2 linked regions of the Roseimicrobium gellanilyticum genome follow. The protein of the gene in region 1 interacts with the protein of each later gene in a pairwise test. Links are inferred from orthologs where the notes say so. Each region holds a gene or a part of one and is shown on either strand. Other genes may lie near its edges.

Region 1 (7,936 bases):
CAGACGGTAGGTGTTGTAGTCGTCGCCGAAGTCCACACCGCCGCCGACATCCAGCCAGTCGAGCAGGGCATAATAGCCGCTCACCTCAATCACGTACTCGTTGAAATTCTCCGTATCAGAGAAGAGGACGCTCGCTGTCAGTTCGAAGTTCTCGGTCACGGCAAAGCGGACCCCGGGACGTAGGAAGAGCGAAATGTCATCTTCGTAGATGTAGTCCAGATCGCCACCGGTCCAGTCGTAGCGGAAGCCGACTTCGCCATAGATGTGGAAACGTTCTGTCACGGGGAGGAAGACGCCACCACCCACGGTTGCGGTGGTGAGGGAGAGGTCCTGCGCATTCGGTCCCTCTGCGAGGATGCGGTCGAGGCCAAAGTGGAGGAAGCCGATCTTCATCAACGCCACCCGCAGGTTCACGCCGAAGCCGCTGTCGCCGTCCAGCTTGTCATCGCCGCGGAAGTCATTGTAGGCATAGTGGCCTTCAAGGTGGCCCCAGCTCAGGAGTTCAGCATAGCGTCCGCCACCCCCGGAGCTGATTGCGCCGGAGCCATAGCTCTGCTTGGTGTAGTCACCACCACCGCCGCCGCCATAGCTGTAGTTCGGCTGACTGGGGGAAGACTGGTATTCCTGATACTGCTGCGGGGCAGGCGCCGCGTTGTACGGATCGTAGGGGTACTGGGCTTGGTAGTTCTGCGCGACGCCGGATGCGACGCTGCAAGCAAGCGCTGCCACAGGAAGGAGGAAACGTATCATGGCCTACCAGCTTAAGGTTTCTTGAAAATAAGGGGTTCCTTAAGATTTCCCAGAAAATGCGAAAATGGCAAGTTTTTCCTTCAGGAAATGGAGGGGATGGTGGCTGCTGTAGCTCAACGTAGCTCGCGAGTCCCTTCGCGAGGAGAGTCGGTCGGTGGGCTGGCCACGCCAAAGCCGCACCAAAGGGCGATGCCGGGCAATCGGCCTTGATGTTCGGAACATGATGAACCGAAACTTCCTTGGAGGGTCTTTTGCCCTGCACTGAGATCTCGCGAAGGGGCTCGCGAGCTACGTTGAGCTGCCTTGGCTCAGCCCGGCGGCCAGCCAAGTTCACGCCCGGCCAGCAGGTGCACGTGCATATGCGGCACGGTCTCGCCAGCGTCCTTGCCATGATTGATGGCGAGACGGAATCCCTTGTCCGTGGAGTTCACGCCAAGTTGGGTGGCAATTTTCCCCGCTGCCAGCAGCAGCGCGCCGAGCGTCGCCTGGTCGTCCGCCACAGCATCACCGACACGGGGGATGACCTTCTTCGGCACAATCAAGACATGCACCGGTGCCTTCGGATTGATGTCGCGGAAGGATACGCAGAAGTCATCTTCATAAATGATGTCGGCGGGAATCTCGCGGGCGATGATCTTTTCGAAGAGGGTCATGGCGGAAATGGGAAGGGAATGTGCGATTGGACTTTCGGTGACACCCAAAGTCAAGGAACAAGGGGCGTGCATCCTTGACGCTGAAAGTCCCGAAGTGCTACAACCGGACATGCGTCTGAGGAATCGATGGTCGGTATGGCTGGTGTGTGGAGCGTCGCTTCTGGCAGTCCTTTGCTGGCTCGCCTTCGCGCCTTCCTCCACGGCGCCCAAAAGTGGCATGGTGAAGGTGATCGGCGCGGTGGCAAAACAGGGTGAGTATCCCTGGCAGCAAGGCCTGACCGCAAAGCAATTGGTCACCGACGCTGGTGGGCTGACGCCATTCGGGTTCTGGAAAGTTCAGGTGTACGACGTCAATCCTGCCTGGCACGTGAAACTGGGACGTCGCACCAAGGGATTGCTGGTGACTGTTGTGAACTGGGTCGATGACAGTCTGGACTCGATGTGGGAAACCTGTCACCTGCCCGGGGAGTCCCCTGACCTGCGCATGAAGAAGACGCCACCGTCTGCGAAAGCGACGGTGAACCTTCGCGTGCCTGCTGAAGACATCACCCTCTCTCCGGGTGATGTCGTGCTGGTGCCTGAGAGGATCGTGACTTTTTGAGTGACAGAGGGAAGTGGTGACAACTCAGCCCTCTTCCGCATCTGCAGCCGGACCTGCAGCCTTCTTCTTCCCGAACTTCTCCCTCGCGGTCGCCGTCTTCTTGGCGGCCTTCGGCTTGGGTTCGCGTGGGGGGAACTCCCAGCTCAGCAGGCGCTTGCCGCCCACGTTGCACACGAGGATGGCACTGAAGGGGCGTCCCTTCTTGGAGATCATGCCTTCGATGAGCCCGGTCTTGCCTTCGGTGAAGAACTTCCTCGCGTTCTCTTCGGTGATGGCCTTCTTGCAGAGCTCACGCGGCAGGCGAGCGTTGCACTTCTTCTGGTCAGTCATCGCGATCTTGCACGCGTAGGCGTTGGGCAGGACGTGGATGTCTGACTTGCGTCCGGCTTTGGCGCACACCGGGCAGGGGCAGAGCACGGGGGCTTCATCCCAATCCAGTTCATCGCTCTGGCCTTTCTCGAAGACGAAGTTGACCTTCTTGTCCTCCTTGATCTCGATGCCGGCGCGGAATTCCTTGCCCAGGCGGCTGCGGAATCCATCCATCGGCTCGAGGAAACGTTTCTCGATAAGCGTGCGCACCTGGTCCTCGGTGAGCTCCTTGCCCGCCACGTTCTTGAAGACGCGCAGCTTGCAGTTGTCACCCTTGCACAGGTAGTAGTCCGTCGTTTGCTTGAAGGCCTTGCTGCCGCAGAAGGGGCACGTGGCGTGGAAGTCCGGGAAGGCCTTTTCCTTCATGGTCTTCACGTACGCCTTGCTCTTGTCCACGATGTCTGCCGCGAGCGTGCGGATGTCCTTCATGAAGCTCACGCGATCGAGACGGCGATGCTCCATCTCACGCAGCTTGTACTCCCACTGGCCGGTGAGTTCCGGAGAGGAGAGCGTCTCCGCGCCAATCTCATTGAGCTGGTCCACCAGTTCGAGCCCCTTCGTGGTGACGATGAGGTCGCGCTGCTGGCGCTCGATGTACTTGTCGTGGATGAGACCTTCGATGATGGCCGCGCGCGTGGCGGGTGTGCCGAGGCCGCGCTCGCTCATGGCTTCGGCGAGCTCTTCGTCCTCCACCAGCTTGCCTGCGCCTTCCATGGTGGAGAGCAGGGTCGCTTCGTTGTAGCGGGGTGGGGGCTTGGTGACTTCCTGGCGGGTCTCGATGTCCTGCACCTTGGCCTTCTCATTCGGAGCGACCGGCACGAGGACCTTGCCACCGCCTTCGCCGTCCTGCTCGTCCGCGGCCTTTTTGCCGTAGACTTCCAGCCAGCCGGGCACGCGCATGATCTTGCCGTCCGTCTTGAAGGCATCATCCCCGATGCGGGAGATGCGCGTCGTCACGTCGAACTCGGCGGCCGGGAAGAACACCGCGAGGAAGCGGCGCAGCACCATATCATAGAGCTTCTGCTCGGCCTCATCCAGGCTCTTGGGCGGCATCTGCCCGGTGGGGATGATGGCAAAGTGGTCGCTCACCTTGCTGCTGTCGAAGATACGGCGGTTCGGGCGCACCCAGTCGTTGTCCAGGATGCGGTCGCAGAAGGGACGCAGCTCTGTGGGGAAGGCGCCGGACTTCGCACTCGTAAGCTGGGAGAAGCTCTTGATGGTGCCCTTCACGGTGCCGATGTAGTCATTCGGCAGGAAGCGGGAGTCCGTACGGGGATAGGTGAGTGCCTTGTGGCGCTCATAGAGGGACTGCGCGAGCTGCAGGGTGCGGCGGGCGCTGAAGCCAAAGCGGTTGCTGGCCTCGCGTTGTAGGCTGGTGAGGTCGTAGAGAAGGGGAGCAATCTGGCGCGTGGGCTTCGTGGTTTCCTCCACGATGGCCTCTTTGCCCGTGCAGCGGGCCACGATGGCCTCGGCCACCTCCTTGTCCCAGATGCGCTCGGCCTTGCTGTGCTCGTCCGTCTCGTCCTTCTTCCAGGCTTCATCCAGCCAGCGGCCGGCGTATTCTCCGGCCTTCACGCCGAAGAGAGCATGCACTTCCCAGTAGGTGCGCGGAACGAAGTTCGCGATCTCCCGCTCACGCTTCGCCATGATGGTGAGAGTAGGGGTCTGCACCCGGCCCACGGGGGTGAGGCGGAAGCCGCCGTGGCGGGAATTCAGCGCCGTGAGCGCGCGCGTACTATTAATACCCACGATCCAGTCGCTCTCGCTGCGGCACTTCGCGGCGGCGGCCAGGGGCTGCATGTCCTCGTCTGACCGCATCTGCTGGAAGGCCTCCAGGATGGCGTTGTTGGTCATGGACTGCATCCACATGCGCTGGATGGGCTTGTGGGTGCCGGTGGCCTCGATGATGTTGCGGAAAATCAGCTCGCCCTCACGCCCGGCGTCGCAGGCGTTGATGATTTCACCGACATCCTTGCGCTTGATGAGGCGGGAGACCACCCGGTAGCGGTCGGCGGTCTTGTCGATGGGCTTGAGCTCGAACTTTTCGGGAAGGATGGGCAGGGTGGTGAAGCCCCAGCCGATCTTCTTGCCATCCTTCATGGGCATTTCCTGCTCCAGCAGGTGACCCACGGCGGAGGTGATGACATGGGTCTCGTTCTCGAAATAGTCGTTCTCCTTGTGGAACGTGGTCATGCCGGGAGCCTTGGCGAGCGCGCGGGCAAGATCGGCCGCTACGCTGGGCTTTTCGGCGATGATGAGGGCTTTGGACATAAAAAGCACAAAGGCATACGAGTCAGCCGGATGTCAAGACACAATGGATACTCCGGGGCAATCTGCCCGATCATGTTTCACTCCGGCGTGACGTGTAAAAAAGGTGTACGGCGCTGATGCAGAACGGGACGCAAAAGGTTGCATCCTTCCGAAACCTTCTTCAGACCAGTTTCTTCCCTTTGGTCTCTGGAGCGAACCACACCAGAACCATGCCCACAATATAGACGGAGCAGAGAATGGTGTAGGCGTTCACCGCCCCGCCAAACCCTTTCTCCAAATTGGCGAATTGCAATCCGCCGACGGCGGCGATGATGCGGCCGACATTGAAGCAGAAGCCCTGCCCGGTGGCCCGCACGGCGGTGGGGAAGAGCTCCGGCAGATAGAGGGGGAAGAAGCCGTAGAAGGAGGCCGTAAGTCCCCCCATGAGGAACGCGCTGATGAAGAACCAGGTGCCAATCTCCGTGTTCGTTTGGAAGAACGTGATGGAGGAGGCCATGGCGAGGATGCAGCAGAGCAGGTAGGTGAGGCGGCGGTTCAGAATGTCCGCCAGCACCGGGGTGAGCAGGGTGATGACGCACGCGCCGAAGGCCGTGGCGAGCTGGGTGTAGGCCTTCACTTCTACGGGACTCGTGCCATGCAGGTTCAAGGAACCGGACCACTTCGGGGCATGTTGAGCTGCACCCCAAGTGCCCAGCAGGGCGATTCCCGCCAAGGTCGCGCCAATGAGCAGATTCTTCCGGATGGTAATGCGGGTGTCGTGAGTCATGGTACCCGCCGAGGCGGCGCGGTGGAGATAGCGGCGGACGGGTAGCAGGAAGCCCCAGATGACCATGCCGAATCCAGTGATCGTCACAATCGTGGCCCAAGTGGCATCGAAGCCCATGGGAGACCACGCATAGATCATAAAGAGAGCCACCGTGGCGCCGAACAGCACACCGAGGAGATCAGGAGTGCTCCAGAAGGAGGTGGAGCCGGCCTTCTTCTCCTCCTCCCACTTGTCCGACTCGGGGACGAAGATTCGGATGAGGAAGATGAGGATGGCGGGAAAGGCGCCGGAGATCATGAGGAAGCGCCAGGCACCATGGTCGAAGAGGTACTTGTTGAGGTCGTCCGAAGCGCCCAATGCGGTGGACCAGCCCGTGATGGTGCCGATGAAGGCGCTCATGCCAAGGCTGAGCAGGGCGACGAGCAGGTAGCCGATGTTCGCTGCCGCACCGATGGCCCCCGCGACCCACGCGCGGCTGCCCTTCGTCCATAGTTCATTCACCAGCGCCACGCCGAGGGCCCACTCACCGCCCATGCCGAGGGAGGCCACGAAACGCAGCAGCGCGATCTGCCACGCTTCCGTGGCGAAACCGCAGAGGCCCGTGAAGATGGCGTACGTGAAAATGCTGAACGTCATGGCGCGCACGCGACCGATGCGGTCGCCGAGCCAGCCGAAGAAGACACCACCCGTGGCCGCACCCACCAGGAAGGTGGCGATGATTACTGTAAACCAGCTGCTCACCGTCTTTGCCATGTCCTCGGGAGCCACTGTGTTCACCAGCAGATCTTTGAGCGCGTCAGGCCCAATCAGCGGGAACAGGCCCATTTCAAATCCGTCGAACATCCAGCCGAGGAAGGCGGCCAGAAGAGCCATGTTGCGGGAGCGGTGTGATGACATGCGGGAGTGTGTGGGGGAGCGGGAGTCGGGAGGGTGATGCCGGGGAATTGAAGGGAAAGGTAAACAGCGTGGGAAGAAAATCCTTGCGCCAAGTCACAAAAAAGCCGCCGCAGGTGACTACCTGCGGCGGCTGTACGAATTTTGCTCAGTCTGGAATAAATCCAGCGTGGTGATCAATCCACGAGCATGGCCGCCATGGTCATGGTGGAGGCGCGCTTGGCAGCGGGTGCCGGAGCGGCTTCTTCCTGCTCGTGAGCTTCCAGCAACTCGATGTGGAGCTGGGCCAGTTCACGCACCTGTTCGGCGGTGAAGGTTCCATTCCAGTTCTCGTAGCGGAGCACCGTGCCGGGATCGCGATCGCCGTCCCACACACGCACCAGATAACGGGCGGGCTGGTAGCATTCGCGTTCGCGGAAGAGCGGTCCGTGGCCACCGGTGAAATAGGTGGTCAGGGATTCGCGGTCATGAATCCGCTGGGTGGCGGGCAGCAGTTCACTGAGGATTCCGAAGATGCAGCCGCGTCCGCGGCCGTCCGAGTAGCTTCCGCGCACGAGACGCTGCACGTTGTCCCGAAGATGGCGCACACAGGCCGGATCGAACTTGGAGAAACAGTACAGAGCATCCCCGATGATTTGCGGATGCAGGTTACGAAGCGAGGGTTTGGCCTCACTGAGATGAGGTAGGGAGGTATTCATGGCAGTGGTAAGGTTGGGGGTTGGGCACAGCCTGTGGTTTTCGTGAGGCGCCCGTGTGCATGCACATGGGACCTCACCCGTTCATATTGACAATCGCGCCGCGAAGGGGCTCAGGTCTTTTTATAGAAAATTTTTTCCCGGGGTGTGAAAATCCCTTGCCGCTCAAGGCCGTTTGTGGTGAACGGGCTGTGCTAAATACCACTGTGAACGGGTCCTTGCCGGGCCGGTCAGGCAGGCAGGGCATCACAGATAACCTTTGTATCGGTGAACTGCCGGAACCGAGCGGCCTTCCCATCCTGCAGGTCAAAGATGTGCACGGTCGCGGCCCGGAACGACTTGCCTGACACCCGGTGCGCGCCCCGATAGGTGCCAACGACGATCACGCTGGTGCCTGCATCGAGGTATTGCTCGATATCAAACCCAAAGCCCTCCCAGCGGCTGGCATTGCCTTCAAAGACCCCTTTGATGATGGCATCTGCTCCAATCCAGGTGCGGCCTCCTGGGAAGCCCTCACTTTGAATCCATGCAATATCCGGAGTGCACAGTGCGCGGAAGGTATCATAGTCCTGTGAGCGGTAGGAACGGTAGAGGGACTGGATGGTTTCGATGTTGGTCATGGTAGCTGAGTAGGGAGGTGGTGGAGTGGTGGTAAGCGCGTGGCTGATGCGTCGATAGGAGGGCTGCTGGAAGGGAATACGTTTTGCCTTGGTGTATGGGGGCAATAACAGAAAGACGGCCTCCAACGTAGCTCGCGAGTGTATCTACCCCTGAAGGAAAACTCGCGAAGGGACTCGCGAGCTACGTTGGGCTTCGCCCGCGCGACTCCGAAATCCCGCGTTATCGGCGTTGACGAATGCGTTTGTTTCTGCCCTTCATCTGCGCGTGACTTTTGCCCCGATTTCCTCCCTCATCATCTCCGCCGCTGCTGCTGCAC
Region 2 (7,640 bases), on another replicon or contig:
ACGAACGATGAGACTTCTCAGCCGCAGGGAGCTGAGCGCGGCGAGGCTGGTGACCTTGCTGCCGGAGAGATTCAGCTTCTCCAGCGTACGTATCTCGCTCAGTGGGGTGAGGTCCGCCACGCGGGTTTCGGCGACGTTCAGCTCAATCAGTTGAAGATCGCGCAAGGGCGAGAGGTCAGTCAGATCTCTGCATTTGGACAGATCGAGTGTCGCGAGTGGCGCCGTGGCGAGGGGAGACAGGTCGAGCACCTTGGTATCGCTGAGATCCAGCGCGAGGCGTCCATCCTCGCGCACGGTGAGACGATCCTTGAGCGGCTTTTCCGCGGAGACGGGCAGGTCCTTGAGTCGTGCGAGCCAGTAGTCGACGAGCAGCTTTTTTTCATCGCCGAGCATTCTGGCCACGGGCATGATCTCCGCCGCGGGCCGCTGCTGCTGCTGCATGGCGAGATGCAGCTTTGCCAGGTTCTCCCGGCTGAGTTTGCCGCCGCCGCTGGACGTTGCGGCGAGCAACTCGTCACACAGATTTGCGGAGGACTCCGCGCGCATGAGGTCAGGCTGCAGGCTCAGGGCTTCACGATACACGGTGGCAGCCTCTTCAAGCTTGAGCTGGCACTGGAGCAGGTCTGCCTTCGCCAGGAGATACTCCGCCACATCCGGCCGCAGTTTGATGGCGTAATCGAGCTTCTCGATGGCTTCGCCGAACTTCTCCTGCGCCACCAGCGCGCGTGCCTGCTCCGCGAAGGCCGGGGCTGAATCGCGCAGTTCGTTCAGAGCTCGATTCGCCCGCACCGCCTGCCAGGTGCTCATCACCGTGGCGGCCACCAGCACGGTGGCGATGGCGGCGGCGACATGCAGCGCGGCTCTGTTCCGCCGCGCGAACTTGCGGAACTGGTAGCCCATGGTGGGTGGTGTGGCGCTAACCGGTTCATCGGCCAGAAAATGGGCGATGTCCTGGGCGAGGCTGTTCGCGGTCTCGTAGCGGCGCGTGCGATCCTTGTCGATGGCCTTCATCACGATCCAGTCGAGGTCGGGCTCCACCAGCCGATCCAGCTTCGCTGGCTCGACGTGGCGTGCCTTCGCCGTGAGCGTGCGCTCCTCGCCGAGCAAGGTGCTGAGGCGTGAGGAGGGCTTCACCGGCTCGACCTCGCGGATGATGCGCCGCATTTCCTCATAGCCGGCGGAGAGCAGGGACTTGCTGTCGAAGGGAGGTTTGCCCACGAGCAGCTCGTAAAGCAGGATGCCCAGGGCGTAGATGTCACTGCGTGTATCGATATCCACGGCGCTGAGGCTGGCCTGCTCGGGGCTCATGTACACGGGCGTGCCAATGAACTGCTCGAAGCGGGTGAAGAGGGTCTTGTCCGTGAGCTTGGCCTGCGTGGCCTTGGCGATGCCGAAGTCGATGACCTTCACCACCGGCTTGTCAGCATACAGAGTGATCATCACGTTGGAGGGCTTGATGTCACGGTGGATGATGCCCTTCTGGTGCGCGTGATTGATCGCGGCGCATACGTCGCGAAACAGGACCAGCCGCTCGCGCGTGCCCAGTCCGGCCTCATCACAGTACTGCGTGATGGGCAGCCCCTTCACCAGTTCCATGACAAAGAAGGGACGACCTCGATCCGTCGCACCCGCGTCGAGCACCTTGGCGATGTTCGGGTGGTCCATCATGGCCAGCGCCTGGCGCTCCGCCTCGAAGCGCGCGATGACCTCCTTTGTATCCATGCCCAGCTTGATGATCTTCAGCGCGACGCGCCGGGTCACCGGCTCCACCTGCTCCGCCATCCACACCGTGCCGAAGCCGCCCTCGCCTATCTCCTGCAATAGCTTGTAGCGCCCAATGCGTTCACCAGGCTTCTCTGGAGCGGGTAACTCGTGGGGTCGGGCTCGGGGGCCGGGAATGATCTGGATGGTGGCATCGAGTTGGCCCGAGCCGTCACCCTCATTCACGGATTCTTCCATGAACTCGGCTGGCATGGATGCATGAGCCTCCAGCAGAGCCCGAACCTCGGCATGCAACGCTGCATTTCCTCCGCAGGCCGAGACAAGAAACGCCTCACGATCTTCCGGCGCATGATCCAGGGCAGCGACAAGAAGACGCCCGGCCTCATCTGGCGGCTGGGTGGGCATTGGAGACTCCATTTCACCCCCACATGCGAAAATGAGCAACGAAAAGGATCAGATTTTCTCCAAGCATGGCCTGAAACGCCCAATCTGAAACAAAACCCATGGACGACGTCCATGGGTCCGCTAGCATCCGTGCAAATCGAGTTTCACGCTGCCACGTCCCCTTAGATGTCTTCCGTCCCTGCCCCCCTTTGGTCCTTGCAATGTCCAGATGCCGCCGCTGTGCAGGCGCTAGCCCAAGGGCCGCTGGGAAGGGAGCTGAATCCGCTGCTGCTGCATTTGCTGGCACTACGCGGTCATGAAGCCGAAGCCGTCGCACGGACCTTCCTGAATCCACGTCTTTCCGATCTCGGAGATCCTTTCGTGCTGCCGAACATGAGTACGGCGGTGGAGCGCATCTTCCAGGCTGTCGACAAGAAGGAAAGCGTGGTGCTCTACGGTGACTACGATGTCGATGGCGTGACTTCCATCACCCTGCTCACCCACACGCTGCGGGCATATGGACTGGATCCCCGTGCCTTCCTTCCCCTGCGCATGGAGGAGGGTTATGGCCTCAGTCTTGATGGCATCGCGCGATGCTTCGAGCGGCATGGGAAGCCAACCCTGCTCATCGCGCTTGATTGCGGCACGGGCTCAATCGCAGAGGCAGATTGGCTGAAGGCGCACGGTGTGGACTGCATCATTGTGGATCACCATGAGCCCACCCCCCGGCTGCCGGAGTGTGCCGCGCTGGTGAATCCCAAGCTGCGGGGCGAGAGCGGCCCTTTCACGTATCTGTGCACTGTGGGGCTCGTCTTCAAACTGGCGCATGCGCTGCTGAAGACCCGTCGCCTGGACCACTTTGATCTCAAGCACCACCTGGACCTCGTCGCCATGGGCACGGTGGCGGATCTGGTACCGCTGAAGGAGGAGAATCGTGCACTCGTGCGCAAGGGCTTGGATGTGCTTGGTGCAACCCGTTGCGTGGGATTGAAGGCGCTGAAGGACATCACCGGGCTGGATGGTTTCGTCCAGGCCCATCACATTGGCTTCCGTCTCGGCCCGCGCCTCAATGCGGCTGGAAGGCTGGACACCGCGCAGACGGCACTGGATCTTCTCCTCTGCACGGATCCCAAGGAAGCCAATGAGTTCGCCAACCTGCTGGACCTGCACAATCGCGAACGGCAGGAGGTGGAGAACACCGTCCAACGCGAGGCTCAAGCCATGCTCGCCTCCGAGCCGGAGCTCGCCGAGGGCGAATGCATCGTGCTCGGCTCCCGAGGATGGCATCCGGGTGTGGTGGGCATTGTCGCTTCACGGCTCATGCGTGAATATCATCGCCCTGTGCTGATGCTGGCCTTTGACGATCACGGTACGGGCAAGGGCAGCGGACGCAGCGTGCCAGGCATCTCGCTCGTGGCTGCGCTGGACGGCTGCCGTCATCTGCTGGACAAAGGTGGCGGCCACCCCATGGCGGTGGGTGTCTCTCTCAACGAGAGCAACCTCGTCGCCTTCCGCGCTGCGATGATTGAAGGAGTGCGCTCGCAGATCCGCTCGGATGAGCTGGCCCCGCGATTGCATCTGGATGCGGAGATCCGGCTCGCGGATCTCGCACCGGCCTTCTTCGATGGCTACGCGCGTATGGAGCCCTTTGGCATGGGCAATCCAGAGCCGGTCTTCCTGTGCCGCCGCGTGGAGCCAAACCTTCCCGGCCAGGTGCTGAAGGAGAAGCACTGGAAGCTCATGCTGCGCCAGGGCAAGGAGATGCGTCCCGCCATGTGGTTCAACGCACCTGTAAAGGACGCTCCCCCCCCACCCTGGGATGTGGCCATCAAGGTGCAGCGCCACTCCTGGCGTGGCCAGGTCTCCTGGCAGCTCATGATTTGCGAGGCACGGGCGGCAGAATAGCGGCAGGCCTGCACTTCCCGCTTTCCTCCGGGCGACTTCGCGCTTCCATGCGCGACATGCCGCTAGACCTCACTGCCGTTCCCTCCACGGATCCCATCCGCGCCTACCGCTATCGCGATGGGCTGTATGCCGCTGACTTCATCACCGCCGCGGTGGTGCATCTGGACTTCTTCACGTGGCTGCACGCGAATCCTTCCACAAAGGATGGCATCGCTGCGCACTTCGGATTCACCGAGCGCCCGCTGGATGTGCTGCTCACGCTCTGCGCGGCGAATGGCTTCGTGGAAAACCGTGATGGAACCTACCACGCCACACCTACAGCGGTGGAGCATCTCACAAGCGCCTCGCCGTGGAATCTGAAGCCCTACTACGCCTCCCTAAAGGACCGGCCGATTGTAAAGGACTACCTGCAGGTGCTGAAAACCGACAAACCCGCGAACTGGGGTGGAGACAAGGCAGCGCTGGACTGGCACAAAGCCATGGAGACGGATGAGTTCTCCCGCAGCTTCACCGCCGCCATGGACTGCCGCGGTATCTACCTCGCGCAGGCGATGGCGAAGAAGGTGGACCTCACCGGACGCAAGAGACTGCTGGATATTGGTGGCGGCAGCGGCATTTACGCATGCTCCTTCTGCGCGCATCATCCGCACCTGCAAGCAACCGTGCTGGACCAGGCACCGGTGGATCGCATTGCGCAGCGTTGCATCGATGAACGTGGCTTTCACGACCGTGTGTCCGTGGCCACAGGCAACATGTTCAAGGATCCGCTGCCGGCCGATTGCGACGTACACCTCTTCTCCAATGTGCTGCACGATTGGGGCATCGCCGAGGTGAAAGAGCTTCTCGCCATCTCGTACAAGGCGCTGCCCGCAGGTGGATTGCTCATCATCCACGATGCCTTCATCAATGCGGACAAGACCGGTCCCCTTCCCGTGGCGGAGTATTCCTCGCTGCTGATGCACTCCACTCAGGGGAAATGCTATTCCACGCAGGAGTATGCGGACCTGTGCCGTGAGGCGGGATTCAAGCCGGGCGCCTATCAGGACACCGCGGCGGATCGCGGGTTCATGGTGGCGACCAAGTAGGCGCGCTTATTTGACTACGCTGGCGGCGCCTCTGCCGCCAGCATGCCATGGCACATCCAGAGGGCGCGGGGATGGTGGAAGAAGCTCTTCCAGAGGTTCCCCTTGGTCGTGGTAGAGCGTGAACCATCGCGATTGAGGTAACCAAACCACTCACCGTGTTGCGCGTCGGCGAAGTGCTCGAAGCTCCAGAGACGCACGCGCTCATGCCACTCTGCATAACGTGGCTCGCCGGTCAGTCTCCAGGCCATAAGGGTGGCGATGAGCGCCTCATCATGTGGCCACCAGAACTTCATGTCGTGCCAGTACTCCTGCACCGGCTTCCCGGCGGCGTCGCGATAGTAGAAGATGCCACCGTGCTCAGCATCCCAGCCACGAGCCCACATCCAGTCCAGCATCTTGCAGCCCAGCTCCACGAAGCGTGACTCCCTGCGCAATGCCCCCTCCTGCATGATAAACCACGCGGCCTCCATGGCATGCCCGGGATTCAGGAGACGCCCGTCGAAATGGTCGACGAGACTGCCATCTGGCGCGACGTTCTCCATCACGCACTGCAATTCAGGCCGGACGAAGAGCTTCTCAATCTCCTCAATGCAGCGATCCCGCCAGCTGCGCAGCATGGCATCATCTCCCAGATTGGTGGCAAGCTCTTGCGCAGTGACCAGCGTGATCATGCGCGGCCCCATGCCGATCATCGGTCGCGTGCCCGTGTACTTTGGCGGCATGAGGCCGGGGGTGAAATTCCACTTCACGAAGAGATCAAACAACGCTCGAGCCCGCTCCGCAGATACAGCATGACCTGTTGCACGCGCATGAGCGGCATAAGCAATGGCCGTGAAACTCTCGCTATAGGCATAGCGGCGTTTCCGGATTGGCTGGCCCTCACGGGTGACGTGGAAATACATCCGCCCGAGCGGATCACTCCTGTCCACGCCATGATGCTCCAGGAAGCGCAATCCACTCTCACCCCACGCCAGCCATTCCAGTCGTGACTCGAGGGTGTTGAAAAGCGTGAGCAACATCCAGCTCATGCGCCCCTGTGCCCACACGGACTTGTCCGTGTCGAGCACCGAGCCGTCCGCATCCACACAGTGCAGGAAGCCCCCATGCTGCGTATCGACACAGCGGGGAAACCAGAAGGGCATGCAATCGCGCAGCAATGCGTCGCGATAGAAGGCGGCAAGTCTGGTGGTGTCGAGCGGCATGAATATTTGACCGCGTCACTATGACACCACCGAATCCTGTTCACATCTCTTTTGGCATCCACGCTTCGAATTTTGAAACCTCCGCCTTCGCACTGGAGCTTACCGGGATGCCCCATGCATCGAAGAAGGGTCCGAGGTTCTTGTTCACGATTTTTGAATATCGGACGAGAAATTGATCACGACGCTCGTCATCATTCTTCGGCGTGGGGCCATAGCTGCTGTCGGCAAAGCTGTGCAGGTATTTTTTCCAGCTGTCCCAGCCGAATCCTTGCACGAGCTGGATGTAGGTGGTGAGCGCCAGGAAGGGGTCTGCCTTCCATGCGGCCCACTTGTCCGAGGCGGCCTTGATCTTCTGCACATTCTTCTTACGCGATTCCTCGCTGATGGCGGGGTGACCGATGAGCCAGTCCTTCTGCAGCACGGCGTGGTAGCAGTACATGCCGATGACATTGTTCGTAACCTCGCCCGTACCCGCAAAGGTGAAAGTGTCCCGTTGATGATTGTGCCCAATCTCATGGTAGAACCCCCAGCCCGGAAACTTGATCCGTCCATACGTCACCATCTCCATCGCTTCCGGGACGTGAATCATGATGGGGTACCCGGAATGCATGAAGCCAGCACTGATTTGCACGTCCGCCACCATGCGCTCGGGGCGTTTACGTTCGGCGGTCTGGTTGCTCACATCATCCTGCGCCTCCACCACCCTTTTCCAAAACGCCATGAGCTCCGTGGGATTCTTCACAGTGCGGGCCACTTCGGAGGGCACGGAAAGAATCACCTTGTCACAGGCCAGCTCTGCCCAGGGTGCCGGGCGACTTTTGATCTCATTGTTCCACTTTGCGTCATCATCCTGCCCCAGTACAAACAGAGGCGCGGCGATGCCCCCCTTGATGCCCGCGGAGAAGGGCGCATCACTCGAAGCGCGACCCGGCACCTCGATGTAGATTAGACCACCAAACGCGCTTGCAGCTTTGGTCTCGACAGACTCAAGCGCGACGGACTTGGTGATGTCCGGTGCACGGGACCAGCTATCGAGGTGATACAGCGTGTCCGAGTGGCAGCCGATACGCACCGCATATCCCTTGCCTGTGAGATTTGCAGGCAAGGTCACAGTGATAGGTTCGCCAGCGACGGCATACAACCCCGTGCTGGTCCAACCCGGGATTCCCGGATTCACCTTCACCTCTTGCGTGATGCGCGCTGCATCCGCCGGAGCCTTTCCGGGGAACGCTGCATGCGCAGGATGTGCCGCAGCGGCGCTGCCCGGTGCGAGACGCAGCACCCGTGTCTCCATGCCGAGGCGAAGGCGGTCCGCGGGATTTTTGACTTCGGTGAGGGGTTC

Evidence for each region. Proteins that work in one complex are often made in the same cells at the same time.
Region 2: the proteins of DES53_RS05975 (region 1) and recJ interact in binary tests that used the Escherichia coli proteins (3 or more experiments, as listed by UniProt). The link is inferred for Roseimicrobium gellanilyticum from one-to-one orthologs.

The regions. Positions count from the first base shown.
Region 1 is NZ_QNRR01000002.1:164,409-172,344, forward strand. What follows is about bases 1,829-4,994. They hold DES53_RS05975 (DNA topoisomerase III), read right to left. Parts: upstream 4,645-4,994; coding sequence 2,029-4,644; downstream 1,829-2,028. Other genes in these bases: DES53_RS05970 (polysaccharide biosynthesis/export family protein), read left to right, coding at 1,829-2,004; DES53_RS05980 (MFS transporter), read right to left, coding at 4,805-4,994. Outside these bases: DES53_RS05960 (hypothetical protein), read right to left, coding at 1-750; DES53_RS05965 (HIT domain-containing protein), read right to left, coding at 1,059-1,403; more of DES53_RS05970, read left to right, coding at 1,513-1,828; more of DES53_RS05980, read right to left, coding at 4,995-6,307; DES53_RS05985 (hypothetical protein), read right to left, coding at 6,481-7,002; DES53_RS05990 (nuclear transport factor 2 family protein), read right to left, coding at 7,230-7,724; DES53_RS05995 (GntT/GntP/DsdX family permease), read left to right, coding at 7,885-7,936.
Region 2 is NZ_QNRR01000010.1:152,688-160,327, reverse strand. The notes cover bases 1,782-4,651. They hold recJ (single-stranded-DNA-specific exonuclease RecJ), read left to right. Parts: upstream 1,782-2,292; coding sequence 2,293-4,011; downstream 4,012-4,651. Other genes in these bases: DES53_RS24025 (methyltransferase), read left to right, coding at 4,059-4,651; DES53_RS24040 (serine/threonine-protein kinase), read right to left, coding at 1,782-2,127. Outside these bases: more of DES53_RS24040, read right to left, coding at 1-1,781; more of DES53_RS24025, read left to right, coding at 4,652-5,096; DES53_RS24020 (AGE family epimerase/isomerase), read right to left, coding at 5,111-6,298; DES53_RS24015 (M60 family metallopeptidase), read right to left, coding at 6,339-7,640. UniProt on the Escherichia coli protein: Single-stranded-DNA-specific exonuclease.